3 regions of the Aquabacterium sp. G14 genome follow, and region 3 is predicted to be linked to each of the others. Evidence: predicted binding sites of a transcription regulator. Region 3 holds the regulator's gene; each other region holds the start of a gene.
What was found. Region 3 encodes FliA, which starts transcription of late flagellar genes. Its sites were predicted from a motif close to CTAAAGTTTNNNNNNNNNNNGCCGNTA; they were not measured.
Positions count from the first base shown of each region.

Region 1: flgM (flagellar biosynthesis anti-sigma factor FlgM) is a predicted target of FliA. The motif match lies at 2,903-2,929, and genes of this name have one in related genera.
Region 2: WIT60_RS15300 (SPM autocatalytic domain-containing protein) is a predicted target of FliA. The motif match lies at 6,343-6,369, and genes of this name have one in related genera.

Region 1 is NZ_JBBEYB010000021.1:21,363-31,818, reverse strand. It holds gene WIT60_RS15815 (hypothetical protein) at 1-413, shown strand, start outside; gene recJ (single-stranded-DNA-specific exonuclease RecJ) at 416-2,137, shown strand; gene WIT60_RS15805 (hypothetical protein) at 2,162-2,536, opposite strand; gene flgM (flagellar biosynthesis anti-sigma factor FlgM) at 2,554-2,856, opposite strand; gene flgA (flagellar basal body P-ring formation chaperone FlgA) at 2,993-3,799, opposite strand; gene flgB (flagellar basal body rod protein FlgB) at 3,952-4,389, shown strand; gene flgC (flagellar basal body rod protein FlgC) at 4,413-4,823, shown strand; gene WIT60_RS15780 (flagellar hook assembly protein FlgD) at 4,864-5,520, shown strand; gene flgE (flagellar hook protein FlgE) at 5,539-6,810, shown strand; gene WIT60_RS15770 (flagellar basal-body rod protein FlgF) at 6,836-7,564, shown strand; gene flgG (flagellar basal-body rod protein FlgG) at 7,616-8,398, shown strand; gene WIT60_RS15760 (flagellar basal body L-ring protein FlgH) at 8,398-9,090, shown strand; gene WIT60_RS15755 (flagellar basal body P-ring protein FlgI) at 9,132-10,262, shown strand; gene flgJ (flagellar assembly peptidoglycan hydrolase FlgJ) at 10,262-10,456, shown strand, end outside.
Region 2 is NZ_JBBEYB010000019.1:12,532-22,987, forward strand. It holds gene WIT60_RS15280 (TolC family outer membrane protein) at 1-950, shown strand, start outside; gene WIT60_RS15285 (putative bifunctional diguanylate cyclase/phosphodiesterase) at 1,118-3,433, shown strand; gene WIT60_RS15290 (phosphate/phosphite/phosphonate ABC transporter substrate-binding protein) at 3,430-4,305, shown strand; gene WIT60_RS15295 (SDR family NAD(P)-dependent oxidoreductase) at 4,313-5,107, opposite strand; gene WIT60_RS15300 (SPM autocatalytic domain-containing protein) at 5,191-6,315, opposite strand; gene WIT60_RS15305 (HlyD family secretion protein) at 6,486-7,592, shown strand; gene WIT60_RS15310 (ATP-binding cassette domain-containing protein) at 7,597-9,693, shown strand; gene WIT60_RS15315 (ABC transporter permease) at 9,690-10,456, shown strand, end outside.
Region 3 is NZ_JBBEYB010000005.1:123,148-133,603, reverse strand. It holds gene flhF (flagellar biosynthesis GTPase FlhF) at 1-677, shown strand, start outside; gene WIT60_RS07770 (P-loop NTPase family protein) at 725-1,567, shown strand; gene WIT60_RS07765 (RNA polymerase sigma factor FliA) at 1,573-2,298, shown strand; gene WIT60_RS07760 (methyl-accepting chemotaxis protein) at 2,463-3,893, shown strand; gene argF (ornithine carbamoyltransferase) at 4,017-4,949, opposite strand; gene WIT60_RS07750 (aspartate aminotransferase family protein) at 4,952-6,151, opposite strand; gene WIT60_RS07745 (DUF3579 domain-containing protein) at 6,489-6,860, shown strand; gene WIT60_RS07740 (methyl-accepting chemotaxis protein) at 6,910-8,673, opposite strand; gene rpsT (30S ribosomal protein S20) at 8,955-9,248, opposite strand; gene murJ (murein biosynthesis integral membrane protein MurJ) at 9,437-10,456, shown strand, end outside.

The DNA of each region.
Region 1 (10,456 bases), on a different contig from region 3:
AAAGCGAGGTGCAGATGCTGCTGTACCAGCACCCGCTGAACGAGGCCCGCGAGGCGGCGGGCCTGGCCACGGTCAACTCCTTCTGGCTGAGCGGCTGCGGCCAGCCCCCAGCGAACACCGCCCTGCCCGCCCCCGTGCAATGGGTGAACGAATTGCGCGCGCCCCTGCTGGCCGACGACATGCCGCTGTGGCTGGAGGCCTGGCAGCATGTGGACGCCACGGTGCTGAAAGACATCTGCACCGCGCTGGACGCGGGCGAGGCCGTGAAGCTGACCCTGTGCGGCGAACGCCATGCCGTGACGCTGACGCCGGCCGCGGCGCCCTCCCTGGGCGCCCGCCTGGGCCGTGCCCTGCGCCAACTCACCGGCCGCCCCGACACGGCCCGCGTGACCGACCTGCTTGAGCCCCTGTGACCATGAAAATCATTGCCCGCGACGTGCCGCCGCGCACCGCCTGGAGCCTGGAGCAAGCCGGCGTTCACCCCCTGCTGGCCCGCCTGTTTGCCGCCCGCGGCGTGCGCAGCGCCGAAGAGCTGGATGACAACGCCAGCAAGCTGCTGCCGCCGCCAACGCTGCGTGGCACCCAGGAAGCGGCTGTGTTGCTGGCCGATGCCATCGCGCAAGACCAGCGCATCTGCATCGTGGCCGACTATGACTGCGACGGCGCCACCGCCTGCGCCACAGGCCTGCGCGGCCTGCGCATGCTGGGCGCCCGCGCCGACCAGCTCAGCTACGTGGTGCCCGACCGCGCCCTGCACGGCTACGGCCTGACGCCGCCCATCGTCGATTTGGTGAAGGCCCAGCAAGCCGATGTGCTGGTGACCGTGGACAACGGAATGGCCAGCCACGAGGCGGTGACCCGCGCCCGCGCGCTGGGCATGCGCGTCATCATCACCGACCACCACCTGCCGGTGGTGCTGGACGATGGCCAGGTCAGCCTGCCGGACGCCGACGTGATCGTGAACCCCAACCAGCCGGGCTGTGAGTTTGCCAGCAAGGCCTTGGTGGGCGTGGGCGTGATGTTCTATGTGCTGCTGGCCCTGCGCGCCGAGTTGCGCCAGCGCGGCGTGTTCGACGCCGCCACCCAGCCCCGCATCGACAACCTGCTGGATTTGGTCGCCCTGGGCACCATTGCCGACGTGGGCCGCCTGGACGCCAACAACCGCCGCCTGGTGGCGCTGGGCCTGAAGCGCATCCGCGCCGGGCGCATGCAGCCGGGCATTGCCGCGCTGTTTGCCGCCGCCGGGCGTGATCCGGCCAAGGCCAGCAGCCAGGACTTTGGCTTTGCGCTGGGGCCACGCATCAACGCGGCGGGCCGTCTGGCCGAGATGGGGCTGGGGATCGAGTGCCTGATCACCGATGACCCGGTGCGGGCGCAGGCCCTGGCGCAGCAGCTCGACGGCATCAACCGCGAGCGCCGCGAGCTGGAAGCGGGCATGCGCGAGCAGGCCGAGATGATGCTGGAATCGGTGCTGCCGGAGGGCGAACCGCCTGCGGCGCTGGCGATTTTTGATCCGGAGTTCCATGAGGGCGTGGTGGGCATCGTGGCCTCGCGCCTGAAGGACCGGCTGCACCGCCCGACGTTTGTGTTCGCGTTGGGGCAGGATGGGCTGCTCAAGGGCTCGGGACGCTCGATTGCCGGTTTTCACCTGCGCGACGCGCTGGATTTGATCGGCAAGCGCCACCCCGGGCTGCTGCGCAAGTTTGGCGGCCACGCCATGGCGGCCGGCTGCACCATTGCCGAAGAGGACTTTGACACCTTTGAGGCGGCGCTGGTGCGCGTGGCGAATGACGACTTGGACCCCAGCTTGCTGCTGCGCCAACTGAGCACGGATGGCCCCCTGGATGCGCAATGGTTCACGGCGGAGACTGTGTTGGAACTGGATAGCGCCGTGTGGGGACCGGGCTTTGAAGCCCCGGTGTTCAGCGACGAGGCGGAGGTGTTGAACCAGCGCCTGGTGGGCGAGCGCCACCTGAAGCTGAGCCTGCGCGTGCAGGGTCAGGTACGCGATGGCATCTGGTTTGGCCGGACGGAGCCACTGCCGAGCAAGGCGCAACTGGCATTTCGCATCGACCTGAACGAGTTTCAGGGACGCCAGCGTGTGCAGTTGATTGTGGAAGGCGCCAGCGAGGGCTGAGCCTGGTAAGGCAGAACCTGTGGCTCAGCGGTAGGCTTTGCCCAGGGCACGTGCCGCGGGGCTTTGGCCCAGCGCACCATAGGTATCGTGGGCCTCTTGCGGAAACAAAGCGCTCAGCGTGCGGCCTGTGGAGGCCAAAGCTTTGTGAACCGCCGCTTGCAGGGCCTGCGTACGGGCTTGCGCCGCTTGCAGGCGCTGACGCAGATCGGGCGTCAGGGCTTGCGGGGCAGAAGCTTGGGCGGCAGAGAGGCCGTCGGTCAGCGCACGTTGGAGTTGCTGCGCCTGGGCTTCGATGCGGTTGGCATCACCCGCGGCGAGCGCGGCGTCCAACTCATTCAGGCAGGTTTCGATGTGCGCCACCCCAGCAGCGAGTCGGGCGTTGGGGTTGGGCGCATTCACCATGCGAAATCAGGTGCTCAGCCTTGGCGGCCTTGCAGCAGTTCCTTGGCGTTGCCAATCAGCTTGTCGGCGATGGCGCCGGCGTTGACTTGGTAGGTGCCGTTGTCGATCGACTGCTTGATGCGGGCCACTTTGGCCGCGTCGAACGTGGCGGTGTCTTCCGCCAGCAAATTGGCTGCGGTAGACAGGGTCACGGTGGCGCTTTTGCCCGCCGCGCCTTCCGACGCAGCGGTTTTGCCCGTGTTTTTGGCCGAACCGACGCCTTCAGAGCGCGAACTCAAGCCCGTCAGGGCCTTGTCCACCAGGTTGCCGATTTTCATGATTTGCTCCTTGCACCCGGCCGATCCCAGGTGATCACATCTGCGTTATCGACGTGATGCGAGCAAACTTTAGCGTGAATTACAGATTTTCCCGGGCCAGGGGGTAAGCAACGGTAAGGGGGTGTGGGCGAAAATTTCACAATGTGAGCTCCGCGAGCCCTTCCCCCGTGGGTTGGGCACACACCACCCGGCCTTGGCTGGTGCGGACACGGGCACAACGCCCTTCGTCGCCATGCGCCAGGGCCGTGCCCTCGGACGCGGCCATGAAGCCTGGACCCTTCACATGTAATCGTACCGGATCCCCTGCTGAAAACCAACGGCGCGCCCGCAAATCCGACTGGCGCAGGCTTTCGCCCGCTTCGAGGCGACGCTGGGCCGAACGCCCGATCGCTTCCGACAGGTTCATCACAGCGGGGGAGCTGCTCTCGGCCAAATCGACCTCGGCCAATTTCAGGTCCTGCGGGCCGATCTCCTGACCGGGGGTCACGGCATTGTTGAGCACCACGGCGGTGCCCCAGACTTTGACGGTGACGGGCCAGAACACATTCCAGCGCACGGCACCTTGCTCACAGCGCAGGCCCACGCGGGTACGGCCCCACAGCTTCATGCCTTGGGGCATGTAAGTGGCCACTTTCTGGCAGGGGGCGAGTTTGAGGCGTGGGTCGAGCTCGCCAAGCGCCACCTCCACCCGCGGCGCTGCGCCGGGTTGGGCCTGCCCGGCATGGGTCTGAACCTGTTGGGGCAACTGCACCTGCGTCTGGCCCTGCAGCCACTGACTGACCAGGCCTGACAGCGGCGCGGGGTCAACCGCGCTCTGGTCCGCGCGGGCCAGCGTCGGGATCCAGCACGCCAGCCACCCCAGGCACATGGCCCACAGCACACGCCTGAGGCCGCGTTGGCGCAGGCGCGGGGGGATGGGGGAGAACAGATGGACTGTGGGCATGGTGCAAACGACTGTACGCCGCCCATTGCGCCCCCAGGCTGGGAAATGAGCCGGGAAAGCCCGTTTATTTCGGCTCATGTTTTGGCCCCAGGCGATCACCATACGGCCAGATCCACCATTCGTGTGAACCGCCCACCCCGGAGGGCCCGACCATGCTGAACCGACTCACCGATGCCCTGAACTTTCAGACCGAAGCGTTGAAGCTGCGGTCGGAACGCCAGCGCCTGATCGCCAGCAACATCGCGAATGCCGATACGCCGGGCTATGTGTCTCGAGACTTTGACTTCGCCACCGCGCTGAAGAACGCCACGGGTCAGGCCTCGGTGGGCCCAGCCGGGATGTCGGCGCCCCGCCTGGGCATGAGCGCCGCCAACCCGGGCCACATGCAGCGCAACGGTCAGCTGGCAGGCAGCGGAGCCAGCGCCGAACTGGCCTATGCCCCCACGACCCAGGCGAACCTGGACAACAACACGGTGGACATGGACCGCGAGCGTGCCAACTTTGTCGACAACACCGTTCGGTATGAGGCCACGCTGCGCTTCATCAATTCGTCGATGCGCACGCTCAACACGGCCATCACCGGTCAGTGAGTTGAACGGATCAGGAGCCCATCATGTCGATGTTCAAGATTTTCAACGTGTCCGGCAGCGCCGTCAGCGCGCAGTCGCAGCGGCTCAATGTGGTGGCCTCGAACCTGGCCAACGCCGACACCGTGGCCGGCCCCGATGGTTCGGCCTACAAGGCACGCCAGGTGGTGTTCACCACCACGCCCATGGGCGGTCCGGGCACCGCCGGGGTCACCGTGTCTCAGATCACGGAAGACAACACGCCCGGACGCCGCATTCACGACCCGAAGCATCCTCAGGCCGACGCCGATGGCTATGTGACCTACAGCAATGTGAACACGGTGGAGGAGATGGTCAACATGATCTCGGCCTCGCGTTCGTACCAGAACAACATCGAGGTCATGAACACGACCAAGTCGCTGTTGATGAAGACCCTGCAAATGGGCCAGAGCAACTGATGCGGGCCATCCCGTTTGAACCGATCAGCAAGGATTACCCATGAGCACTTCCGCCATTTCGGGCACCACCGGCACCAGCGGCCAAAGCACCACGAAAAGTGCCACGGCCGCCGCCAATGAGGCCTCTGACCGGTTTCTCAAACTGCTGGTGACGCAGATGCAGAACCAGGACCCGCTCAACCCGATGGACAACGCCCAGGTGACCAGCCAGATGGCGCAGATCAACACGGTAACGGGCATCGACAAGCTCAACAACACCGTGAGCAGCCTGGGCAGCAGCCTGGCGCAGATGCAGATGCTGCAAGGCGCGGGCCTGGTCGGGCGTGCGGTCTTGCTGGAAGGCAATGACCTGGCCTACAACGCCGAGACTGGCAAGGCAGGCGGCGGCTATGAACTGGCGGCCAATGCCGGCAAGGTGCAGATCGAGATCCTCAATGCCGCGGGTGCGGTGGTGGACACGGTCACGCAAACCAACAAGGGCGCCGGTCGCCAGGGCTTCGAGTGGACGCCGCCCGAGGGCATGTCCACCAACGGCATGCGCTTCAAGGTGACGGCCGCCAGCGGCAACACCGCCGTGACGGCAACCCCTCTGACGTCGGCACTGGTTCAGGCCGTCAACACCACCAATGGCACGCTGACGCTGGAATTGAGCAACGGCAGCAGCACCGCTTACAGCCAGGTCAAGGCTGTTTCCTGATCCTGAAAGGACATCATCATGGGCTTCCAACAAGGTCTCTCCGGCTTGAACAGCTCCAGCAAAAGCCTGGAGGTGATCGGCAACAACGTCGCCAATGCGAACACCTACGGTGCCAAGTCCTCTCGGGCTGAATTCGCCGACATGTATGCCGCCTCGCTGGGTGGCAGCGGTGTCAACAAGATCGGTATCGGGGTGCGCGTGGCCGCGGTGGCACAACAGTTCACCCAGGGCAACCTGACCACCACCTCGAACCCGCTGGACATTGCCATCAACGGCGATGGCTTCTTCATGGTCCAGCGCTGGGACCCTGTCAGCGGCACCGAGGACCTGCAAGCGGCGGGTGAGCGCCTGTACACCCGCAATGGCCAGTTCAAGGTGGACAGCTATGGCTACATCGTGAACAACGAGGGCCACAAGGTTCTGAGCCAGGACAGCCAGCCGATCAAGCTGAACCTGACCGGTGGCGCCGCGCAGGCGACCAGCCGCATCACGGCGGATTTGAACCTGAATGCCGCGGAAGCCACCGACACCGCGTTCGATGCCACCGTTTACCCGCCCACTGCCGGCACCTACTCGTTTGCGACGACACAAACGCTGTACGACGCATCCGGTGAGGCGGTGCCGCTGGAGTACTACTTCCGCAAGAGCGGCGTGGACCAATGGCAGGTGTTCACGGCCGTGGACGGCACCTACCTCAACGGCGGGAACGCGTCCTTCACGGTGAACTTCGACCCTGCCACCAGTCAGCCCCTGAACATCGTCAACAGCGCCGGCGCCACGCTCACTGGCGTCAGCCTGGCCTCGGTCGGCTTGCCCACGATTCCAGCGTCTGGCACACGCTCGGCCATCGCAGGTGTGCTGGTGGACTTCAGCGGCATCACACAGTACGCCGGCAGCTCCACCATCAATGAGCTGACGCAGTCGGGCTACCCCAAGGGCGACTTCTCCAGCTTCCAGATCGACTCGAACGGCGCCGTGCTGGTGCGCTACACCAACGGCGTGACCAAGGTGGGTGGTCAGATCGGTCTGGCCCGTTTCACCAACTCGCAAGGCCTGCAACCTGTGGGTGGCAACGAGTGGAAAGACACGTCTGCGTCGGGCGCGCCGCTGGTGGACAAGCCCGGCAGTGGTCGCTTCGGCCTGCTGCAAGGCGGCGCCCTGGAAGAATCCAACGTAGACCTGACCGGCGAACTCGTGAACATGATCGTGGCGCAGCGTGCTTATCAGGCCAATGCGCAGACCATCAAGACCGAAGATCAGGTGCTGCAGACCCTGGTCAACCTGCGCTGATCGGTAGCGCACTCAGGAGCCCATCATGGACCGCATGATCTACCTCAGCATGGCTGGCGCCAAGATGAACATGCAGCGCCAGGAGGTGCTCTCGCACAATCTGGCGAACGTGAGCACCACGGGCTTTCGCGCCGAGTTGCAAGCGGTGCGCGCCGTGCCCGTGCGTGGAGACGGTGCCAGCACCCGCGTGTACGCCCTCGACACCACGGTGGGCTACGACGACAGTGCTGGCCCCATCAACTTCACCGGCCGGGCGCTGGATGTGGCCATGCGTGGCCAGGCCATGCTGACGGTGCAGGGGCTCGATGGCACGGAGGCTTACACCCGCGCCGGCTCGCTGGTGGTGGACTCGCAGGGCAACCTGATGACCCACGGCGGCTTGCCGGTGATGGGCGATGGTGGCCCCATCACGATTCCAGCGGGCACCACGCCCAGCATTGCCCCCGATGGCACGGTGAGCGTGCGCCAGCAAGGCGGCATCACCACGCCGGTGGGCCGCATGAAGCTGGTGACGCCCGAGACCAAGCTGGTGCGGGGGGACGACGGCCTGTTCCGCTCTCCCGACGGCGACCTGCCGGCCGATGCCACCGCGCAGTTGCAAGACGGTGCGCTGGAGGGCTCGAACGTGAACCCGATCGAGACCATGGTGTCGATGATCACGGCCGCTCGCCAGTTTGAAACGCAGATGAAGATGATGCAAACCGCAGAACAGGCGGAGAAAGCTGCCGCTCAACTGCTGAACAACGGTGCCTGATTGCCCGGACACTGAACGGGCATTGCGTATTGACCTCAAAGGAGAACGGCCATGATGCGTTCACTGTGGATTTCCAAGTCGGGCATGGATGCCCAGCAGGTTCAGCTGGACCACATCTCGCACAACCTGGCCAACAGCTCGACCACGGGCTACAAGCAGTCGCACGCGCAGTTCGAGGATCTGATGTATCAGACCCTGCGGCAAAGCGGCGCGAACAGTTCCGAGCAGACGCAGCTGCCCACCGGGCTGCAAGTGGGCCTGGGCGTGCGCACGGTGGCCACTTCGCGCGAGTTCACGCAAGGCACCTTGCAACAGACCTCCAACAGCCTGGACCTGGCCATTCAGGGCGACGGCTTCTTTCAGATCACCATGCCGGACGGCACCACGGGCTACACCCGCGATGGCTCGTTCAAGCTGGACTCGAACGGCCAGATCGTCACCAACAACGGCTATGTGCTGCAGCCGGGCATCACGGTGCCGGCCAACGCCAAAAACCTGACCATTGGCAACGATGGCACGGTGACGGTGACGCTGCCGGGTTCGACCGCGGTGCAACAGCTGGGTCAATTGCAGCTGGCCACCTTCATCAATCCGGCCGGTCTGGACCCCAAGGGCCAAAATCTGTTTGCAGAAACCGCCGCTTCGGGCACTCCGCAAACCGGCAGCCCCAACACCGAAAACTTCGGTTCGCTGTCGCAGGGCTTTCTGGAGTCGTCCAACGTGAACGTCGTGCAGGAGCTGGTCACCATGATCCAGACCCAGCGCGCCTATGAGCTGAACTCCAAGGCGATCCAGACCTCGGATCAGATGCTGCAGAAGCTGGGACAACTGTGATGACCGCCGCCCGCCCTTCTCTCATCGTGGCCGCCTTGTCGGGTGTGCTGCTGAGTGGCTGCATCACCCTCAATCCCAAGGTCGATGTGCTGGAGCCTACCCAGACGCGCCCCGTGGCCGCCGTGCAGCAGCCCGTGTCCAATGGCGCGATCTTTCAAAGCGCAGGCTACCGCCCGCTGTACGAGACGCACCGTGCACGCATGGTGGGCGACATCGTGAACATCGAGATCAACGAGGTGGTCGAAGCCTCGCAATCCAAGACCAGCAACATCCAGAAGGGTGGCTCGCTGTCGGCCAAGACGAAGATGCCGCTGGGCGCCAGCATCCTGTCCAAGATCGACGCCGATCTGCCCAATCTGGATGCCTCGGTCTCGAGCAACAACAACTTCAGCGGCAAGGGCAACGCCACCAGCGACAACGAGTTCCGGGGCAACATCACGGCCACCGTCATCGAGGTGCTGCCCAACGGCCACTTGGTGGTCTCGGGCGAAAAGCAGATCGGCGTGGGCTCCAATGTCGACGTGCTGCGCTTCTCGGGCCAGATCGATCCGGTCACGATCCGTCCAGGCAATGTGGTCCCCTCCTCTCAGGTGGCCAATGTGCGTCTGGAGCAGCGCGGCCAGGGCGCACAGCAGGAATCGCAGGTAATTGGGTGGCTTGGACGGTTCTTTTTGAGCCTTGCCCCGTTCTAAAGTTCTCCAAAATGGTGCCGAACCCCTGAAGGATTCGGCCCATGAACACCACCTCCACTCTCACCAAGCCGCTGATCGCTCTGGCCTTTGTGGCCGCCTCGGCCTTGTCGTGGTGGCCGATGGAGGCCCAGGCGGTGCGTCTCAAGGAGATTGCCGCCGTTCAAGGCGTGCGCTCCAACCAATTGATGGGCTACGGCCTGGTCGTGGGCCTGGATGGCACCGGCGACCAGACCACGCAAACCCCCTTCACCACCCAAAGCCTGACAGCGATGCTGCAGCAGATGGGGGTGAACCTGCCGGCCGGCACCAACATGCAGCTCAAGAACGTGGCCTCGGTGTTGGTCACGGCCACGCTGCCCGCGTTCGCTCAACCTGGCCAGGCGATTGACATCAACGTCTCGTCCATGGGCAATGCAAAGTCCTTGCGCGGTGGCACATTGATCGCCACCCCGCTCAAGGGCGCCGACGGGCAGATCTACGCTCTGGCGCAGGGCAACGTGGTGGTGGGCGGCGCAGGCGCCTCGGCCGGCGGCTCGAAAGTGCAGGTCAACCACCTCAGTGCAGGCCGCATTCCGGAAGGTGCCACGGTGGAGCGCAGCGTACCGACCCCCTGGCTGCAAGGTCGCACCATCCAATACGACCTGCGTGCCGACGATTTCAACACCGCCCGTGAAGTGGCCGATGCCATCAACCGCGCCAAGGGCCCTGGGACAGCGGAGGCCATCAGTGGCCGCACCGTGGCCGTGAATCTGCCCATGCAACCGGGTGAACGCGTGGCCTTCATCGCCGACCTGGAGAACCTGTCCATCGACCGCGCGGCCCCGGCCGCCAAGGTGGTGATCAACGCCCGCACCGGCTCGGTGGTGCTGAACCAGGCCGTGACCGTGGGTCCCTGCGCGGTGGCCCACGGCAACCTGTCCGTCACCATCAGCACCACCCCGGTGATCAGTCAGCCCACCCCCTTGTCGCAAGGCCAGACGGTGGTGGCCGAGAAGTCCAACATCCAGCTCAACCAGGAGCCGGGCGCCCTGATCCAGATGCCGGCGGGCACCAAGCTCACCGATGTGGTCAAGGCCTTGAACGCCCTGGGCGCCAATCCGCAAGACCTGCTGGCCATCCTGCAGGCCATGAAGGTGGCCGGTGCCCTGAATGCGGAACTGGAGGTGATCTGATGAGCAGCCCCACGCTTTCAGGCCGGCACAACGGCCTGACCATGGACCTGCGCTCGCTGGACCAGCTGAAGGCGGCTTCCGGCAAGAGTGCGTCCAGCCAGAGCACGATCAAGGAAACGGCGCGCCAACTCGAGGGCCTGTTCATGCAGGAGCTCATGAAGAGCATGCGCGCCACCACCATGAACAGCGGCATG
Region 2 (10,456 bases), on a different contig from region 3:
AAAAGCGTGACAGCTCGGCAGAAATCCTGCTGAACTGGAACCTCTTCAACGGCGGCAGCGACAAAGCTCGCGTGCGTCAGTACGCCGACCTGCTCAACCAGGCCGCCGACCAGCGGGACCGCGCCTGCCGTGACGTTCGCCAGACTGTGGCCATCGCTCACAACGATATCCGCAAGCTGCAAGACCAGCTGGTGGCACTCGATCGCAACGTGCTGGCCATCGAGAAAGCCCGTGACGCCTACCGTCAGCAGTTCGACATCGGCCAGCGCAGCCTGCTGGACCTGCTGAACGCAGAGAACGAGCTCTACACCGCCAAGCGCTCCTACGCCAACGCCGAATCTGATCTGCAGTTGGCGTACGCACGCACCCAGGCCGCCAAACACAGCCTCACCAGCACCCTCGGACTGTCTCGCGACACCGAAGGCACCGAAGGCGCTCCACAGGACTGGCAGGCTGCCAACGATGCGGCCCAACGCTGCCCGGTGACGGCCATCGACGTGAAGGCCACCAGCCTGGGTGAACTCGATGCCCGCGCCCGCAAGCTCGCGGTGCCTGCCATCACCGAGGCCACTCCGGTGGTCGCCGCGCCCAGCGCACCCGCACCGGCGCCCTCACCCGCAGTGGTCACCGTCTCACAGCGCCTGCGCGACTGGGCTGACACCTGGATGGCGAAGGACGTCGATGGGTATCTGGCTTTCTACGCCAAGGACTTCGCCCCCAGCCGCAGCACCTCGGCCAAGTGGATTCAGGAGCGTCGTCGACTGGTCGGCAAGACCGGCACGATCGAGTTGACACTCGACAACATCCAGACGCAGGCCGTGGGTGACACTGTCGTGACGCGCTTCGACCAGAAGTACAGCTCCAGCAACTACAAGGACAACAGCGTCAAGGTGCTGACCTGGAAGCAGATTGACGGCAAATGGGTCATCGTCAAGGAAAGCAACCGCTGATCGCGGCTCAGCTTCTCTGACCAACCCCACAAGGCGTCCTTTCAGGACGCCTTGTCATTTCAGGGCTTGTCAACGGTTTGACACACACCGGTCGCAGACTCGCGGCTTTCTGGTTGTCTCTCATCGTGCGCCCCCTTTCCTCTCTGCCGAACTGCGCATGGCTCGCTATGCTGGGGTCCCGACATGGCCGTTGGCTGATGTTCGTCAGCGCCACCCTGTCTCTGGGGCTTCTCGCACTGGTCTGGAGTTTCACCTGGCAACGCCTGGAGTCGGAACGCATGCTGACGCGTGCGAACGCCCACGCTCAGCAGCAGAACCTCACAGCCATCATCTCCGAAAACCTGGGCCAGGTCATCGATCGCGGCAAACTGATGGCCATCGCTGCCGAGAGCTGGTTCGGCGGCCACGCTGCAGAGGTGCCCTCACGCTTGAACGCGATGATCGCGGCGGACCGCATCTTTCTGCGGGCCGCCTTGTACGACGATGCGCTTCGCCGTGTCTACGCCAGTTCACCGGGAGAGGATCCTCCCGAGCTGCGGGCGGCCTTGCTTCACCTTTTGCAGCCGCCCCCAGGCCAGTCCGTCGCTCACATTGCCTTGGCACCGAGGCCTCAGAGGAATGAGCAGGCCTGGCAGGTTCCGCTCTTGCTCCCCGTGCCCGGTCCGGATGACCGCAACGCAGGGGTGCTGCTCGTCGTGCTGGACCTCGGTTACTTTCTGCGCCTGTATCAGCACATCGACATGGGTCGCACTGGCTTGATCCAGGTCGTCCGGCTCAACGGAGAGATCATCGCAGAGGCTCGCCAAGAGGGCCTCGTGCTGCAAAGCCAGCTCGCGCATACCTCCCACCTGTTACCCGTGAGCCAGCCACCCGACAGGCAGCGCTCGGATGAGCGCGAACGAGGCCCCGCGTTTCTCTCCAGCCATCAGCAAGTCCATCAGATGCCATTCCAGGTCATTGTCAGCCGGGAGATGGACGAAATCCTGGCGCCACACATGGCCACGCGCGAGCGCTTCCTGAGCGTGCTGCTCCTGGTCAGCGCCTTGTTCCTGGCGGCCACCACGTGGGTGACCTTGGGCATCCGCCGACAAGCCAGCTACGCCGCCGCACTGGCCGAGGCCGACCGCAGCAATCGTGCCCTGATCACCCAACTGGAGGAAGAAAAGCGCCGGGCCTTTGTCATGGCCGCCCACGATCCCTTGACCGGTCTGCCGAACCGGCGCATGTTCAACGAGTTGCTGAGCAGCCACCTGCAGCAGGCGAGACGAAACCGCAAGCACTACGCGCTGATGTACATGGACCTTGATCGCTTCAAGGAAGTGAATGACACCCTGGGTCATCATGTCGGCGACCTGCTGCTCCAGGCTGTGTCTGCACGCCTGCGCGCACTCTTGCGTGAGTCAGACCTCATCGCCCGCCTCGGGGGCGACGAATTCGCCATCCTGCTCACCGCCCTGCCACGAGCCGACGACGCCGCCGTGGTGGCCGGCAAGCTCGTCTCCGAACTCTGCAAGCCGTTCACCGATCTGGACGGCCATGACATTCAGGTGAGTCCCAGCATCGGTGTCGCCCTGTTCCCGCGTGACGGCAACGACACCGACGCCTTGTGCCGCAATGCCGATGCGGCCATGTACCAGTCCAAGCGCGCTGGACGAGCCCGCTACACCTTCTATGACGCCTCCCTGAACCCCACCGACGCACGGCTCTTCAACCTCGCCCAACGCCTGCCGCATGCGATCGCAGACGGCGAATTGGTGCTCCACTTTCAGCCCAAGGTGAGCCTGAATGACTACCAGATCAGCGGCTTCGAGGCCCTCGTGCGCTGGCAGCACCCGGAGCTGGGACTCATCTATCCCAACGACTTCATTCCCCTGGCGGAGCGCACCGGCGCCATTTTGGAGCTGGGTGACTGGGTGGCTGAAGCCTGCTGCCGGCAACTCGCCAGCTGGCGCAAAGAGGGCCAGCGCCTCGTGCCCATTGCCTTCAATGTCTCGGCCGTTCAACTGCACGACGACATGCTGCCCGAGCGCATCTCACAGCTCCTGCACCGGTACGACCTGCCGGGCGAGCTGATCCAGGTCGAGATCACCGAGACCTGTCTGGTGGAATCGATGGACGTGGCCAACACCGTGCTGCATCATCTGGAGCGATTGGGCATCCACATTTCCCTGGATGACTATGGAAGCGGCTTCTCCAGCCTGGGCTACATCCGCACGCTGCCGATCCACTGCCTCAAGATCGACCGAGGCTTCATCCACGACATCCGCAACAGCCCCGACGACGCCGTCATCGTGAGCTCCATCATCACGCTGGCGCACAACCTCAACATGTGTGTGGTGGCCGAAGGCGTGGAGCTGGTCGACCAACTGGTGCACCTGAAAACTGCGGGCTGCGATCAGGTACAGGGCTACTTCTTCAGTCGTCCGGTCCCAGCCACCCAGGCCAGCGCACTGCTCAGCCGCCCCTCCATGGCCCCCACATGAGCCTGCTGCGCCACGTCTTCACCCTGCTCGTGGCGCTGGGCCTGCCTGTGCATGCAGTCGCACAGCCCCCACATGCCTGCGCAGACCCCAGGCCGCTGAGGCTGGCCCTGGTTCCGGAAAAAGACCCATACCGGCAAACGCAACAGTACCGCCCACTGCTCAAGGCCCTTGAGCACACGACGGGAAGGCGGGTGGCATGGATTCCGACCACATCTTATGGCGCCGTCATCGAAGGCCTGCTCACCGGTGACATCGATGTCGCCCAAATGGGCCCCGCGTCCTACGCCGTGGCCATGAGCCGGGGTGCCCAGCTCACACCGGTGGCCTCGTTCCGCCTTCGCCCGGGCCCGGCAACCCCGGATGCAAGCGCGTACCACTCGGTGCTCATCAGCAAGCGATCGACGCACCTGCAAAACCTGTCGCAACTGCGAGGCCGCACCCTCAGCCTCACCGACCCAGCCAGCACCTCTGGAGCCGTCCTGCCCAGACAGGCGATCCAGTCGCTGACAGGGCTCTCGCTGGAAAGTTACTTCTCACGCATCACCTTTGCCGGTTCGCATGATCGGTCGCTGGAGGCTCTGCGTCAGGGCCGGGTGGATGCGGCGTTCGTCTCCAGCACCGCCATCGACGAAGCGGTACGGCGCGGCACCCTCCGCATGGACGAGATCCATGTGCTGTGGCGCTCACAGCCGATCCCCTACGACCCCTTCGTGATCCGCTTGGCCTTGTGCCCAGCGCTGCAAGAGCAGATCCGCAGGGTGTTTCTGGGGCACACCCAGCGCCTGCAGCCGATGTTGCAGGAACTGGGCATGACGGGCTTCGTGCCGGTCACGGCTGAGAATTACCGCGAGATACGGCAACTCTATCCGTGAGGCCCGCTCACTTCGCGATGCCGCCGGGGTAGCACAGCCCCCCCGTGATCTCGATGGTGGTGGCATTGAGCGCTTCGTTTTGCACGCAGTAGCCAATCATGTCGGCAATCTCCTGCGGCTCGATCAGGCGATCGATGTGCACATCCTTCAAGATGGCCTTGAGCGCCTCCTGGTTCATGCCCGTGAGCATGGGAGTGGCGGTGTAGCCCGGCGCAATGCCCACACAACGGATGTTGCGGATGCCGCGCAGCAGGAACTCCCCGACGATGATCTTGGGCATCATCGCCACCGCCGACTTGGCCGACGAATAGTTCAGCTGTCCGATCTGCCCGATCTTGTTGACCGATGAAATCGGCACCAACAGCCCCTTCCACCCGCCATTGACCATGGCCTCGGCCGCGTCACGCAGGGTCAGGAAGGTGCCGGTCAGGTCCACGTCGATCACTGGCTTCCACTTGTCCATGCCCATCTTGCGAGAGACCTTGCCGGTGGTCTTGTCCAGCGCCAGCATGGTGCCGTCGCGGATGATGCCCGCGCAGGCCACCGCAATGTTCAACTGACCAAACGCGCTCACGGTGGCCTCGACAAAGCGTGCGGTGTCAGCCTCGCTGCTCACATCGGCCTGCACACCGATGGCCTCGCCACCCATGGCCTTGATCTCGGCTACCACACGGTCGATGTCCTCCTGCACCATGTCAACAATGGCCACCTTGGCCCCTTGCCGCACGAAATGCTTGGCCACAGCCTCGCCAATGCCATTGCCACCGCCCGTGATGAGGGCAACGCTGTTCTTGATGTCCATGAGTCGATCCTGATTGACGTGAGTAAACTGACTTGACGCCAACAGCTTAGGCGCCATTCACCCCCGCCATGATGACAGATGCGTCACACTGTCAGGTCAATTTGCTGGACGGTGCCTGCGCCACCTGCCTCGCTGAGGTAAACGCTGCTGGAGCGCACCGTGCCCAGGCTCTGCTGGTCGGCCCCCTTGAGTTCGAAGGGTGTGCTCACGGCCCCCAAGTACAGCGCACCAACCCCCAAGGTGCTCAAGGACCGCATCGTGGCCGATGCCGGCGCGACGGTCGCGGCGCTCTCGCCGTCGGCTTCGGTTGCAGCGACACCTCCCGCTTGCGGCATCCACACCTGCAAGCGTTTGAAAACGGCATCGGCCTCATCGATCCAGCCGTTGCCATCATCGTCCCACTGGGCCAGCTCGGCAAACCCCTCGCCTGTCATGGGGCCGAACAGCTCGCGGCCATCATCGACGCGACCGTTGCCATTGCGATCCAATGCCAGATAGCCCCTGTCACCTGACAGCAGGGCCACCTGCTCGACTTGACCATCGGCATTCAAGTCAAAACTGAAGCGCTGATCCTGCAACTGCGCGGCCATCCCATCGAAATTGATCACCAAAGGATCTTGCTGCTGCACCGCCCCGCCTCGCAACACCGTGCTGGACACCTCGGTGAAGCTGCGCTGCATGCTCAAGCTCAGCTCGAAGCTGACTTGACGTGCGTCCGCCGTCAGGATCACCCCCTGCGCCGCAAAGTCGCTGGACTCGGCCTCGTGATACAGCTCGTGCCGCTCATATGACCAGGATGGTCCACCCGCCGCCAAACCCGAGGCGGACGGGGGCCCAGCCTCCTCGCGCACGCGCAACTCGCCTTCACCTTGCGCGCCTTGCGACGCTGCCTCGCGAGCCTCCTCGCCATAAAGACGAATCACCTCGCCTGTCAGCCGCTCCAACATGTCGCGCAAGGCGAGCAAGCGCGGCGACAGGTTGCCCGACACCACCCCGGACGCCTCAGTGTTCTCGGCGGAAGACAGAGGCTCTTCCGCCTTGCCCGTCGGGTTGATGGCCATGGGGACCGGGCGCGGCAAAGCAGCGGCAGGCATGGCCGCGTCGGGCCTTGATGCACCGACCTGCCACTGCAAACGCTCACTGACCACATGGGCACGCTCAGACCGGTGCTGCGCGCGCAGCGACATCAAACTTGCTTCCACTTTCATCACCGCACCTCCATGACCTTGGAGGGTTATCGGCCGCGAACCGTCCACGTTGAAGGGCGACCGCCAAACAAATTCACAGGGTTGCCCCTCGCTGGCAGACAGCGTGACAAATCGCACAACCGCGCCGCTTCCCGGTAGACTTGACGCGCAAACAAGGGAAGCGAAACAAGATGGCATGGACACGCACAAGTCGCTGGATGGTGGGGGCAGGCCTGGTGGCCGTGGCTGCACTGGCTGCAGGTGTTTTCCTGAGCGGCCAGTCCGAGTCGGACAGCGGCCTGGTGCAGGTCAATGGCCGCATGGAGAGCGACCAGATCGTGGTGTCGGCGCGCGTGCCTGCGCGCATCTCCGAGGTGCTGGTGCGTGAGGGCGACACGGTGAAATCAGGCCAAGTCATGCTCAAGTTGCACGACGACGGTGTGGCGGCGCGCACGGCACAGGCTGCGGCCGCGGCGGCAGCCCAAATGGCCCAGGTTCGCGCCCTCGAATCTTCCCTGACCTTGCTGCGCAGTGAAACCGCCATGCTCACCCAAACAGCACAGGCCGACCTCACTGCTGCTCAGGCCGAGCTCACCCGGCTCGGCGTGGTGGCCCAACAAAGTGCCCTGGAGCGCGACCGCGTCAAGCAACTGGCCGAGCAAGGCTTTGTCGGCCCCCAGGCGCTGGAGCGCGCGCAGGTGGCCACCCGGAGTGCGCTGGAACAATACAGCAGTGCCCGCGCGCAGGTTCAGAAAGCCCAGGTCAACCTGCAAAACGCGCGCCTCGCCCCCCAGCGCATCGCATCGCGCTCGGCTGAATTGCAGGCCGCCATCGCCCAGGCCGAGATGGCCCAAGCCAAGGCACTGGAGGCCGCCAGCGAATCCAAGGAGCTGACGATCAGCGCCCCCGTCAATGGTCATGTGGTGGCGCGCTACATCAACCCTGGTGAGGCCGTGAACCATGGCGTCCCGTTGTACGCCATCACAGATCTGTCCAAGGTCTATCTCAAGGCCTACATCCCCGAGCCCATGTTAGGCCGCGTCCAACTGGGCCAAGCTGCCCAGATCTGGACCGACTCTGACCCCGACCAGCCCATCGAGGCCAAGGTTGGCTACATTGCCAACCGAGCCGAGTTCACGCCCAAGGAAGTGCAAACGCGCGATGAGCGCACCAAGCTGGTCTTTGAAGTTCGCCTTTACCCCACCAAAGCATCGCAGCTCAAACTGCTGCCTGGCCAGCCTGCCGACGGCATGATCCGCCTGAGCCCGGACGCTGCCTGGCACGCCCCCCGCCACTGAGCTCATGGACTCCCAGTTCGCGTCCAGCAGCATCCTGCCTGATGAGCGGCGACGGGCGCGACCCGTCGTGCGGCTGCACAAACTCGTCAAGCGCTACGACCTGGTCGAAGCTGTGCGACAGGTCTCCCTGGACATCAAGCCCGCCCAGATCTATGGCCTGATCGGCGCCGACGGCGCAGGCAAGAGCAGCCTCATGAAAGTGGTGGCCGGGGTGCTCAGCCACGAAGAGGGGCAGGTCGAGGTGCTCGGCCGCACCATCGACACCGAACGGCAGGCCGAGCAAGTCAAAAGCGCCATCGGATTCATGCCTCAAGGCCTGGGCCTGAACCTTTACCCAACGCTGTCCATTGAAGAGAACATCGACTTCTTTGCCCGCCTGCGCATGGTGCCCCCCGCGCAGCTGCGCGAGCGCAAAGAACGGCTCCTTGAGGTCACCCGCCTCAGCGCCTTCCGAGCGCGCCCCGCCGGCCAGTTGTCGGGCGGCATGAAGCAAAAGCTTGGCCTCATTTGCACCCTCATCCATGCCCCGCGTCTCATCATCCTCGATGAGCCCACCACCGGTGTCGATCCAGTCTCCCGCCGAGACTTCTGGCTCATCCTGGCGCAACTCATCCACACTGAGCAGATCACTGCACTGATCTCCACCGCGTACCTGGACGAAGCCAGTCGCTTCGACCATGTGGCCCTGATGCACGAAGGGCAGATCATCCTCGAGGGCGCGCCCGACCTGCTCATTGACCGCGCGGACGCCACCATCGTGCAGTGTCCCGCAGAAGGTCAGGCGCTGGCCGTCCTCACGCAAGCCTTTCCCCAACACGAGGCCACACAAGGTCAGGTGAGGATGTTTGTGCCCTTGCGGGATCCCGGCCAAGCCCAGAGCCAGGTCCAAGCAGCCCTGGTGGCCGCCGGCTTACCCAAGGTCGAAGCACCCATCGTCACCCGGCCGCAACTGGAAGACCTGTTCATCGCCCACCTGTGGACCGATGCCATCGCAGCGCGTTCGTACCTGCCGCCATCACCATCAGCCCGCCTTGCCGACACAGGCGCCACGCTGCCTCTGGCCGTCCCCCCTGAAGGCCCGGCGAGAGATGCCCGCGCCAACGTCAGCCCCGAAGGGATCGGCCAGCGTGACAGCGGCTGGGCCATCGATGCCCAGGCCCTGACGCGAGATTTCGGGTCGTTTCGCGCCGTCGATGGCGTGTCTTTCCAGGTCGGCTATGGCGACATCTTCGGCCTGCTAGGCGCCAATGGTGCGGGCAAGACCACCGCCATCAAAATGCTGACCGGCATCCTGCCCCCCAGCGCCGGCCTGGGCCGCGTCGCCGGATCCGACATGCGTCACGCCCGCCAGGCGATCAAAGAGCGCATCGGCTACATGTCGCAGGCCTTCTCGCTCTACACCGACCTCACGGTGGAGGAGAACCTCATGCTGTTTGCCGGCATCTACGGTTTGCCCCGCAAGACAGCCCGCGAACGTACCCGCTGGGCCATAGAGTTGGGCGAACTGCACGGTTATGAGCAGGTTGCCGCCATCAGTCTTCCCATGGGCTTGCGCCAACGTCTGGCTCTGGGCTGCGCCTTGGTCCACCGCCCGCGCGTGCTCTTTCTGGATGAGCCCACCTCCGGCGTGGACCCCATTGGTCGCAAACACTTCTGGAGCATCTTGCGCAAGCTGGCCCACGAAGACGGCGTTGCCATCTTGCTGACCACCCACTACATGGCAGAAGCCGAACTGTGTGACCGCGTGGCCATGATGTACGCCGGACGTGTCGTGGCCGACGCGCCGCCTGCCCAGCTCAAGCAAGACCTGCTTGCGCGTCGCGGCCAATTGCTCGAAATCACCCCGCGCAATGCCCTGCTGGCCATGCAGGCGCTCCAGGAAGCCGGCTTCGCAAACGCAGTGCTCCACGGCCGCAACATCCACCTCATGTCGCACGATCCTGAAGCTGACCGTGCCCGCATTTTCAGCGTGCTGCGTGCAGCACGGCAGCGCAGCGCCAACGTCATTCCGCGGCCCCTGACCATGGAAGACGTCTTCATCGACATCGTGCTCAGCCGCGAAGGTCAGGACGCAGGCGCCCATGCCCAGGAGGCCGCATGAACCTGCTGCGTGTGCGCACCCTGGTGGCCAAAGAGGTCAGCGAAGCGCTGCGTGACCGGCTCTACCTGACCCTCGCCTTTTTCCTGCCTATCCTGCTGATGCTGGTGTTCACCTACGGCATGACCAGCAACATCGACAACGTCGGCGTCGTCATCGTCGACGAAGATCAAACCGCCGCCAGCCGCGAATACACCCAGCGCTTCCTCTCCACCCGCCACTTCAAGCAGGTGGAAGTCACCCACGCACCCACCCGCGCCGACGCGGCCCTCTCAGCCTACCAGGCACGCTTGCTCATCTGGGTCGGCCCAGGCTTCGAGCGCCAACTGCAAAGCGGCCAGACCGCCGAGGTCTCCGTCCAGATCGACGGCGCGTTCACCGAGCCCGCGCGCACCATCGGCGGCTACGTCGAGGCCATCAACGCCCAGGCCAACCACGACCTGCGCCAGCGTTATGCCGCGGCGCAATGGGGCGCCCACTCTGCCCTCACACGCCAAGTCACCCAGCCTGTGGCTTTGCAAACCCGCTACCTCTACAACCCCGAGCTGCGCAGCGTCGCCATGATTGCGCCCGCGCTCATGATGATGATCCTGATGATGTGTCCGCCACTCCTGATCGCCGTGAGCGTCGTGCGCGAGAAGGAAAGCGGCTCCATCTACAACATCGCCAGTTCCACTGTCACCCGCTTCGAGTTCCTGCTCGGCAAGCTCATCCCGGTCGTGGGCATCGGCATGGTCAACGGCTTCATGCTCTGGGCGCTGGTCGC
Region 3 (10,456 bases):
AAGGCGGTGTGTTCGCCCTGATCGGCTCCACCGGTGTGGGCAAAACCACGACAACTGCCAAGCTGGCCGCCACCTTCGCGGCCAAGCACGGTGCTTCCAACCTGGGTCTGATCACCCTGGATGCCTACCGCGTCGGCGCCCATGAACAGCTGCGTGCCTACGGCCGCATCCTGGGCGTGCCCGTGCACATGGCCCACGACCGCGCCGCGCTGGAAGACCTGCTGGAGCTGCTGTCCGGCAAGAAGATGATCCTCATCGACACCGCCGGCATGGCCCAGCGCGATGGCCGCACCAAGGAACTGCTCGACCTGCTGGCCCACCCCAGCATCAAGAAGCTGCTGGTCATCAACACCGCGGCCCAGGGCGACGCCATCGAAGACGTGATGCACGCCTACCAGGCCGATGCCTGTGCCGGCGTCATCCTCTCCAAGCTCGACGAGGCCGTCAAGCTCGGCCCGGCCCTGGACGCCCTGATTCGTCACAAGCTCAAGGTGGTCGGCGTGGCCAACGGCCAGCGCGTGCCCGAAGACTGGCACCGCCTGTCCTCGCAGGCCCTGGTGCACCGCGCCCTGCGCGCCAGCCTGAACCCGGCCTACCGCCTCGACCCCACCGAGGTCAGCCTCGTGTTCTCTGCCCCCAGCCACACGGAAACCCAGGCCGCCGCCCGCGCCATGTGAAGCCTCGTGGCTCCCTGAACGCAAGCCAACGTTCTCAGACAGCGCCGATGACACGCCACGCCCGTTCCCAGGCCGGCTCTGCCGGCACCCGCGCCCACCATCCTGTTGACCAGGCCCAGGGCTTGCGGCAAATGTTCGTCTCACGCGTACTGCGCTTCATTCCGGTGGTGGCCAATGGCCGATCCGGCTGTGGCGGGCTGGTGCTGGAGCGCCTGTGTGCCGCCTACGCCGGCTTTGGCCTTCACACCCTCGTGGTCGATGCCAGCGAACAGGCACGCGCGCCCAGCGAGCTGGTGGCCTTTGATCTGGCCGAGGGCATCGAGCCCCTGTCCGACCAGATCAGCTACATGGCCGCCAGGGGCTTGCCTCTGCGCCATGTGGATGCCCGTGGCTCCTGCGCCAGCCTGCTGCCGGCCCTGGCCGATGCCTCGCCCCGCAGCGATGTGGTCTTGGTACACGCCTCGGCCAGCGAGATCGTGCGCCTGTTCGGCCAACCCGCTCGCGGCATGGCATTGCGCCCCCTGATTTTCACCAATGACATGGCCGAGGGCCTCACGGATGCCTATGCGGCCGTCAAGATCCTCAGCCAGCGCGGCGGCTGGATGAGCTACGACCTGTTGCTGTGCGCCCCCGTCGAGAGTGCCCAGGCCGAGCCTGTCGCTCAGCGCCTGGCCCGTTGCGCCGATGACTTTCTGGGGGTGGCCCAGCGCAGCGCACATCAGCTCGACCCCCAGCAAGCGGCCACCGCCGATCCCGATCCCCACTTCATGGAAATGGCTGCCGCGTTGCTCCACGGTGCCTTGCCCTTGAGCTTGGGCGATAGCGCCTTCGAACACCTCACCTCACCAGGGTCGGCCTTGCCGGCTCGCGTTGCCTCGGCCCATAATTGATGTACATGGAACCCAGCACGTACACCGCCAAAGGGCGTCTCGACGTCAATGGCATGTTGCGCCAGTACAGTCCGCTGGTGCGCCGCTTGGCGCATCAGATGATGGCCAAATTGCCTGCCAACGTCGAGGTCGACGACCTGATCCAGGTGGGCATGATCGGTCTGGCCGACGCGCTCAGCCGCTTCGATCCTGCGCAAGGGGTGCAGATCGAAACCTTTGCCACCCAGCGCATCCGGGGCGCCATGCTCGATGAGTTGCGAGGGGCGGACTGGCTCAGCCGAGGCTCCCGCAAGCAGCAGCGCGACATCGAAGGCGCCGTTCATCGTCTGGAGCAGCGCCTGGGGCGTGCGCCGCACGAAAGCGAGATCGCTGCCGAGATGGGTTTGAGCCTGCCCGATTACCAGGACATGCTCGGCAAGGTGCGTGGCACCCAACTCATCTATCTGGAAGACATGAGTGGCGACGAGGGTGATCAGGATTACCTGGATCGCCATGTCGCCGACAGTGGCAGCGACCCGCTCAGCCTCCTGCAGGACGATCGCATGCGGCATGCCCTGGTGGAAGCGATCAAGAAGTTGCCCGAACGTGAGCAACTTGTCATGAGCCTCTATTACGAAGAGGACATGAACCTCAAGGAAATCGCGGCTGTGCTGGGGGTGACCGAATCCCGCGTCTGCCAACTGCACAGTCAATCCATCGCCCGTCTGCGTGTCAAGTTGCGAGAGTGGTGAGGGGGCCCGGAGCGCTGCGCGTGGTCTGGTGATGTGTTGGCTTTGAAATGATTCAAATCAAGGGCATCGCGTTCGCTCCCCTGATTTTCCGTGGCAGCGTGCTTTTTTGCGCACCCTTTCCGGGGTTGTCCCGATAAGATGCGCCCACGAAAAAGGACATCTTCATGCGCGCTGACTCCTCTCCCGGTTACCTGTTCCACCGTCATGACATTGTGGTGCTGTGGGGCATCGCCGCTGTTTTTCTGGGCACCCTGGCTTACGGCTGGATCTACAACAACCTGACCCTCGGATTGTTGTTGGGCTTGCTGTTCATGGGCCTGTCCCTGGGGGTTGCGGCCATGTCCAAAGGCGGCTTGCTCAGCCGCGTGGGGCTGCCTGTCCTGGGCATGACCATGGTCGGCCTGATGATCCACGTCGCGCGCGGACACAGTGAGGCGCACTTTGCCGTGTTTGCTTTCCTGGCTTGCTTGGTGGTTTATCGCAGCAGCGCGGCCATCATCGCCGGGGCGGTTGCCATCGCCGTTCACCACATCACGTTCAACCAGTTTCAGACCTGGGGTTGGGGCCCGATGTGCTTCACCGAACCCAGTTTCATGCGGGTCATCGAGCATGCGCTCTACGTGGTCGTGGAGTCGATCGTGCTGGTCTTGCTGGCCCTGCGTGCCCGGTCGGACTTTGCCACGGCCGAAGAATTGATGCGCATCGTCGAACAGATCCAAGGCGACGATGGCACGGTCAATTTGCAGGTGTCTCACCTGTCAGCGCGGGGGCGCGTGAGCCGCAAGCTGCTCGATGCCCTTCAGCACATTGAAACAGCGATCCAGCAGGTGAACCGCTCGGCCGACGCCATCCGACAGGCCAGTGCCGACATCGCGCACGGCAACCAGTCTCTGAGCAGCCGTACCGAAGATGCGGCTGCCAGCATCGCGCAAACCGCCGCGTCGGTCGAGGAAATTGCCTCCACCATCCGCGCCAGCGTGGACAACGCACACCAGGCCAACCGCCTGGCAGGGCAGGCCTCCGATGTGGCGTCACGCGGTGGTGACGCTGTGCACCGCGTGGTGGACACCATGGCCGGCATCCAGCAGTCCAGCCGCAAGATCACCGACATCATCGGCGTCATCGACGGCATCGCCTTCCAGACCAACATCCTGGCGCTCAATGCCGCGGTCGAGGCCGCACGGGCCGGCGAACAGGGCCGTGGTTTTGCCGTGGTGGCCAGCGAAGTGCGTAACCTGGCTCAGCGCAGTGCCGAAGCGGCCAAGGAAATCAAGCAACTCATCACCCGCAGTGTCGAGCAGGTGGACAGCGGTAGCAGTCTGGTTGGCAGCACCGGTGAAATCATCGGTGAGGTCGTCGAACAGGTGCGTCGCGTCAGTGCCCTGGTCAGCGAAATCACCGTCTCCAGTTCCGAGCAGAACGATGGGGTTGGCCAGATCAACCTGGCCATCACCCGGCTGGATCAGACCACACAGCAAAATGCCTCCATGGTGGAGCAGACGGCTGCTGCGGCAGAGCGACTGCGCCAGCAATCCGATGAGCTCGTTGCCGCCATGGCGGTGTTCCGGGTGTCTGCCCAGAGTGCGCATCGCTGACATCGCCATGATCCAGGCGCGACATTCTGCGCGCCCATGACAAAGGGACTCCTCGGAGTCCCTTTGGTTTGTGCGCTGGCGCTGAGCCTGTCCCCATGAAGCGCTGCCCCATGGGGAGGGGCATCAGCCGATGCGTCCCAGCAGCAGGTACTCCATGAGCGCCTTCTGCACGTGCATGCGGTTTTCGGCCTCATCCCACACCACCGACTGCGGGCCATCGATCACCTCGGCTTCGACTTCCTCGCCACGGTGGGCGGGCAGACAGTGCATGAACAGGGCATTGGGTTTGGCCACGGCCATCATCTCGCGGTCCACGCACCAGTCGGCAAAAGCCTTCATGCGCGCCTCGTTCTCGGCCTCGTAGCCCATGGATGTCCACACATCGGTGGTCACCAGATCGGCGCCACGGCAGGCGTCCATCGGGTCCTTGAACACCTTGTAGCAGTCGGTGGACTGGATGCCGGCCACGGCCGGGTCGATCTCGTAGCCGCTGGGCGTGCTCACGTGCACCGTGAAGCCCAGAATTTCTGCGGCCTGCAGCCAGGTGTTGGCCATGTTGTTGCCATCACCCACCCACGCCACCACCTTGCCTTCGATCGAGCCACGGTGCTCGATGTAGGTGAAGATGTCAGCCAGGATCTGGCAGGGGTGGTACTCGTTGGTCAGGCCGTTGATGACCGGCACGCGCGAGTTGGCGGCAAACTTCACCAGCTTGGCCTGCTCGTAGGTGCGGATCATCACCAGGTCCACCATGCGCGAAATCACCTTGGCGCTGTCCTCGATGGGCTCGCTGCGGCCCAGCTGGCTGCCATCGGTGGTCAGGTGCACCACCGAGCCGCCCATCTGGTACATGCCCGCCTCGAAACTCACGCGCGTGCGAGTGGACGCTTTTTCGAAGATCATCGCCAGCGTGCGGTCGGCCAGCGGGTTGTACTTCTCGTAGTTCTTGAACCGCTTCTTGATGATCGCGGCGCGGTCAAACAGGTAGGCGTACTCCTGCGCACGCAGGTCCTTGAACTGCAGGTAATGCTTGATCAGACTCAATCCGGGCTTCATGGTCAGGCCACGCTTTCAGACAGGAATTGATGCACGATGGGAGCCAGGATGGCGACCAGGTCGTCGGCTTGTTCGGTCGTGAAGATCAGGGGCGGCAGCAGTCGCACCACGGTGTCGGCGGTCACACTCAGCAGCAGGCCAGCCTCCATCGCGCGCGTCAGGATCACACCGCAGGGGCGGTCCAGCTCGATGCCGATCATCAGGCCTTGGCCACGGATCTCCTTCAGACCCTTCTCGCTGCCCAGGTCGCGTCGCAGCGCCGCCATCAGGTGCTTGCCCACATGGTCGGCCTGCGCCAGCAACTGCTCCTCTTCCATCGCCTCGATGGTGGTGACGCCCGCCCGCATCGCCAGCGGGTTGCCACCGAAGGTGGTGCCGTGGTTGCCCGCTTGCAGCACATTGGCCGCCTTGGGGCCGCACACCACCGCGCCAATCGGCACGCCCGAACCCAGGCCCTTGGCCAAAGGCATCACGTCCGGCTGGATGCCCGCCCACTGGTGGGCGAACCACTTGCCGGTGCGCCCCATGCCGCACTGCACCTCGTCGAGCATCAGCAAGATGCCCTTGTCGTCACAGATGCGGCGAGCAGCTTGCAGGTAGTCCACACGCGCCGGGGTGATGCCACCTTCACCCTGGATGGTTTCCATGAAGATGGCGGTCACGTTGGGGTGGCTGGCCACGGCAGCTTCCAGCGCCGCAATGTCGTTGAAGGGCACGCGCACAAAACCTTCCACCAGCGGCTCGAAGCCGGCGTGGATTTTGGTGTTGCCGGTGGCCGACAGCGTGGCAATCGAGCGGCCATGGAAGGCGCGTTCGCACACGATCACTTCGGCACGGTGAATGCCCTTGTCATGGCCGAACTTGCGCGCGATCTTCAGCGCGGCCTCGTTGGCCTCCAGGCCCGAGTTGCAGAAGAAGGCATTGGTCAGCCCCGAGCGCTCCACCAGCAGGCGCGCCAGCTCTTCCTGCAGCGGCACCTGATAGTAGTTGCAGCTGTGGATCATCTTGGTGACCTGATCCTGCAAGGCCGCGACCAGCTTCGGGTGCTTGTGACCCAAGGTGTTGACGGCGATGCCCGACAGGCCATCCAGATAGCGTCGGCCCTCGGTGTCCCAGACGTAGGCGCCTTCGCCATGCGACAAGGCAATGGGCAGGCGGCCGTAAGTGGGCATCACATGGGGCATCGACACGGGGGCGTTCATGGCTCAGGTCTCACATCAGGAAAGAAAAATGGCGCAGCAGGCACTGCGCCAAGGGACATTCTATGTAAAAGGCGACCGTTTGCGCGCGCGCGCCAGCGCGTGAGCCCCACTCGCCGGGTGCGGATTCTGCGCAGTGGGCTTGCGGTGGGGGCTCGGCTCCACGACAATCACGTCCTGTCATGGACGGAAACACTGGTTTCGGACGTGTCCTGTGACAAGGTGCTGCGCCGGGTTACCCGCCAGGGGGCTCACCTTGTAGGTCGTGACTGCCAGACACAATCTGGGGGTCGCTTTTTTCTGTCAATTCACCCATTGAGCAGCCGTCGGAAGCGCCACCGTGTCGACGTACCCCCCTTCCTCCCCCCCCAAGAAACCGCGTGAATTCTTCATTCAGGGCATCACCCAGAACGGCCGCCCATTCCGTCCCAGCGACTGGGCCGAGCGTCTGGCCGGTGTGATGTCAGGCTTTCGCCCCGGCGGTGCCGCGCAAGGCCCCGGCGCACACATTGGCTACTCCCCGTACTGCGTGCCCACCAGCTTGGGCAACATCAAGTGCGTCGTTGTCAACGAGGCTTTGCGTTCACTGGAGCCCATGGCCTGGGACTTCGTGATGAACTTTGCCAAGGACAACGGCCTGCAAGTGGTCGAGGGTTGCCTGCTCAACCCCGAAACCGGCGCCAGACAGCCACCTGACAAAAAGCCCGCCTAGTGCGGGCTTTTTTGACGGCCGCACCAGGCGGCTCAGGGTTTGGGGATGCTCAGAATGAGGTCCAGTCGTCGTCCGATGCCGCCTGGGTGTGGGTCGGGTTGGCTCGGTTGGGAGCAGGCGTCGCAGGGGACTTGGCGGCGGTGGGCGGCGTGGAGCGCGCGGCAGCCTTGACCGGCGGTTTGATCGCGGGAGCAGCCGCTGGCTTGGGGGGCGTCACGGCGCGCACCGGGGCGACCGAAGATGAAACCGACGGTTGTCCTCCGGCCACCTTGAACGATGCAACCGTTTGCACAAGGTCTTGCGCCTGGCTGCGCAGACTGCTCGCAGCGGCTGCCATCTGCTCCACCATCGCCGCATTCTGTTGCGTGGTCTGATCCAGTTGCATGACCGCTTCGCCCACCTGAGACACGCCGGCACTTTGTTCGCTCGATGCCGCACTGATCTCGGCCACGATGTCGGAGACGCGGCGGATGCTGGTGACGATCTCGTTCATGGTGGCGCCGGCGCGGTCGACCTGTCCGGTCCCTTGTTCCACCCGGGAAACACTGTCCGTGATCAGGGTCTTGATTTCCTTGGCAGCCTCGGAGCTGCGTTGTGCCAGGTTGCGCACTTCACCCGCGACCACGGCAAAACCACGTCCTTGCTCGCCAGCGCGAGCGGCTTCGACGGCTGCGTTCAAGGCCAGGATGTTGGTCTGGAAGGCAATACCGTCGATCACGTTGATGATCTCGGCGATCTGACGGGAGCTTTCGCTGATGCCCTTCATGGTCTCGACGACCTGCCCCACCACCTCCCCGCCCTGGATGGCCACGCTGGACGCATTGTTGGCCAACTGGTTGGCCTGGCGGGCGTTGTCGGCATTTTGTTGCACGGTGGAGCTCAGTTGCTCCATTGAGGCGGCTGTTTCCTCCAGGGCGCTGGCCTGACTTTCGGTGCGGGAGCTCAGGTCCTGGTTGCCCTGTGCGATCTCGGACGAGGCGGTGGACACGGACTCGGCGCCCTGGCGCACACGCATCACCACATCGCTGAGGGATGCCTGCATGGCAATCAACTCTTGCAGCAGTTCGGCAATCTCGTCCTTCCCGAGCACCTGAATGCGGTGGGTCAGGTCACCCGTGGCCACGGCGTGGGCCGCCGCCTTCGCCTCCTTGAGGGAGTTGCGGATGCCTTGCTGCAACAGCCACCCGAGCAAGGCTGCGGCAGACAGGCCCAGCACGATCGAGCCAATGGACAGCGCACGTTGCAGTGCGTAGAAGGCCGTGGCGGCTTGATACTCTTCGTTGGCAATCCGATTCTGCAGTTCCATCAGAGCATTGATGGCCTTCTGAAAGGCTGGGGCTTGAGGGCTGATGCGTCCTTCGTACATGCCGCTGCCGGTGGACAGGTCGCGCGCGGCCAGGATCTTGGCCGTGGGCAAAATGGCCTCTGCGGTGTAGGCGAGCCCCAGCTTTTCCATCTCGGCCGCCAACTTGGCTTCCTCGGGTGTCATCTTGGTGGCCTTGTAGGCCTTCCAGATTGACATGATCTGCTCCTGGTTGGCCTGGATCTCGTTTTGACGCTTGTCCAGGTGCGCTTGATCGCCCTCCCGGCCGAGGGTGAGCATCATGTCCATCACCAGGATGCGGTTACGGTTGGCCAGGTAGTTGATGTCACCCAACTGCTTGAGGGGGACGGCACGGTCTTCGTAGATCGAGCGCATCCGATCGTTCGTCTGGCTCATGCCGTACAGCCCCAACAGGCCGACGAAGACGAGCAAGGTGGCCAGCACACTCAGCATCAGCAGGATGCGGGTGGAGATTTTGAGTTGGTTCATGGAGATCCGAGCAGGTTGATGCGAACAACGTAAGGGGCTGATCGACAGCATCGGTAGAGCGAACAACTGCGTAGCGATGACGGTGACAGATCCACAGGACGCATCAGTTTCCGTGATCCTGAATCGAGGCGTCAATCCGTCATGTGCAATTTGCCCGGCAAGCGGCAACTATTCGGCACAAAGCAAAACGCCCGATGCATGCATCGGGCGTTGCGTGCTGACGTGAGTCAGCAAGTTCAGTGGTGTACGCCAGCCGAGAGGCTGACGTTGTGCTCACCGAATCAGGCGGCCATGGCCTTGACCTTGGCAGACAGACGGCTCTTGTAACGAGCGGCCTTGTTCTTGTGGAAGATGCGCTTGTCGGCGATCGAGTCGATCACGCTTTGGGCGTTCTTGAAGGCTTCGGAAGCCTTGGCCTTGTCGCCGGTGGCCACAGCCTTCAGCACGCTCTTGACGGCGGTGCGGAACTTGGAACGCAGCGAGGTGTTGGCGGCGTTCAGCTTGACGTCTTGGCGAGCGCGCTTGCGGCCCGAGGCGATGCGAACGGTCTTCTTGGCTTTGGATGCAGATGCCATGATATGCAGGCCCTGTAGATGCCTGGCCGTTGCGCTGCGCACAAACCGTCAAGTTTGCAAGCCCGCTTCACGCCAATTCGCACCCCACGAGGGCAAAGTTGGTTGGAAAGCCAAACATCATAACAGAGTCCGTGTGATCCGTCCAATCTCGGGGGCGGGCAAGGCAGGCACCTTTCTATAATGCGGCGATGAGTCTGCTCAAATCCGCATCCATCGTTTCCCTGCTGACCCTGGCGTCACGCATCACAGGTCTGGTTCGGGAGTTGCTCATCGCGGCGGCCTTCGGAGCCAGCGCCACCACCGACGCCTTCAACGTGGCGTTCCGCATCCCCAATCTGCTGCGCCGCCTGTTTGCCGAAGGCGCGTTTTCGCAGGCCTTCGTGCCCATCCTGGCCGAAACGCGGACTCAGAAGGGTGACGAGGCCACGCATGACTTGGTCAATGCCGTGGGCACGGTGCTGTTCGGCGCCTTGTTGATCACCTGTGTGCTGGGTGTGGTGGGCGCGCCGGTGCTGGTCTGGGTCATGGCTTCGGGTCTGCAGGAAAGCGGCGGCTTCGATGCCGCTGTGGTCATGACGCGCTGGATGTTTCCCTACATCGGCTTCATGTCGCTGGTGGCCTTGAGCGCCGGCATCCTCAACACCTGGAGCCGCTTTGCGGTGCCGGCGGCCACGCCGGTGCTGCTCAACCTGTCCACCATCGGGGCTGCCGTCTTCGTTGCGCCGCTGTTCGAGCGCCACGGCATCGAGCCGGTGTACGCGCTGGCGGTGGGGGTGATGCTGGGTGGCCTGCTGCAACTGGGGGTGCAGGTGCCCGCCTTGTTGAAGATTGGCATGGTGCCCCGGATCGGCCTGACCCCGGGGGCGTGGCGACGCGCCTGGTCGCATCCGGGCGTCAAGCGCGTGCTGCGCCAGATGGCGCCGGCCATCCTGGGTGTGTCGGTGGCACAGATCTCGTTGCTGATCAACACCCAGATCGCCTCGCATTTGGGGGCGGGCTCGGTGTCCTGGCTCACCTATGCTGACCGCTTGATGGAGTTCCCCACGGCCATGCTGGGGGTAGCCCTGGGTGTGGTGCTGCTGCCCCAGCTGTCGCGCGCACAGGCGGCGGGCGACGCCGCTCGTTTCTCGGACATGTTGGACTGGGGGCTGCGTCTGGTGGTTTTGCTGGCCCTGCCGGCGGCCGTGGGCTTGCTGCTGTTTGCCGAG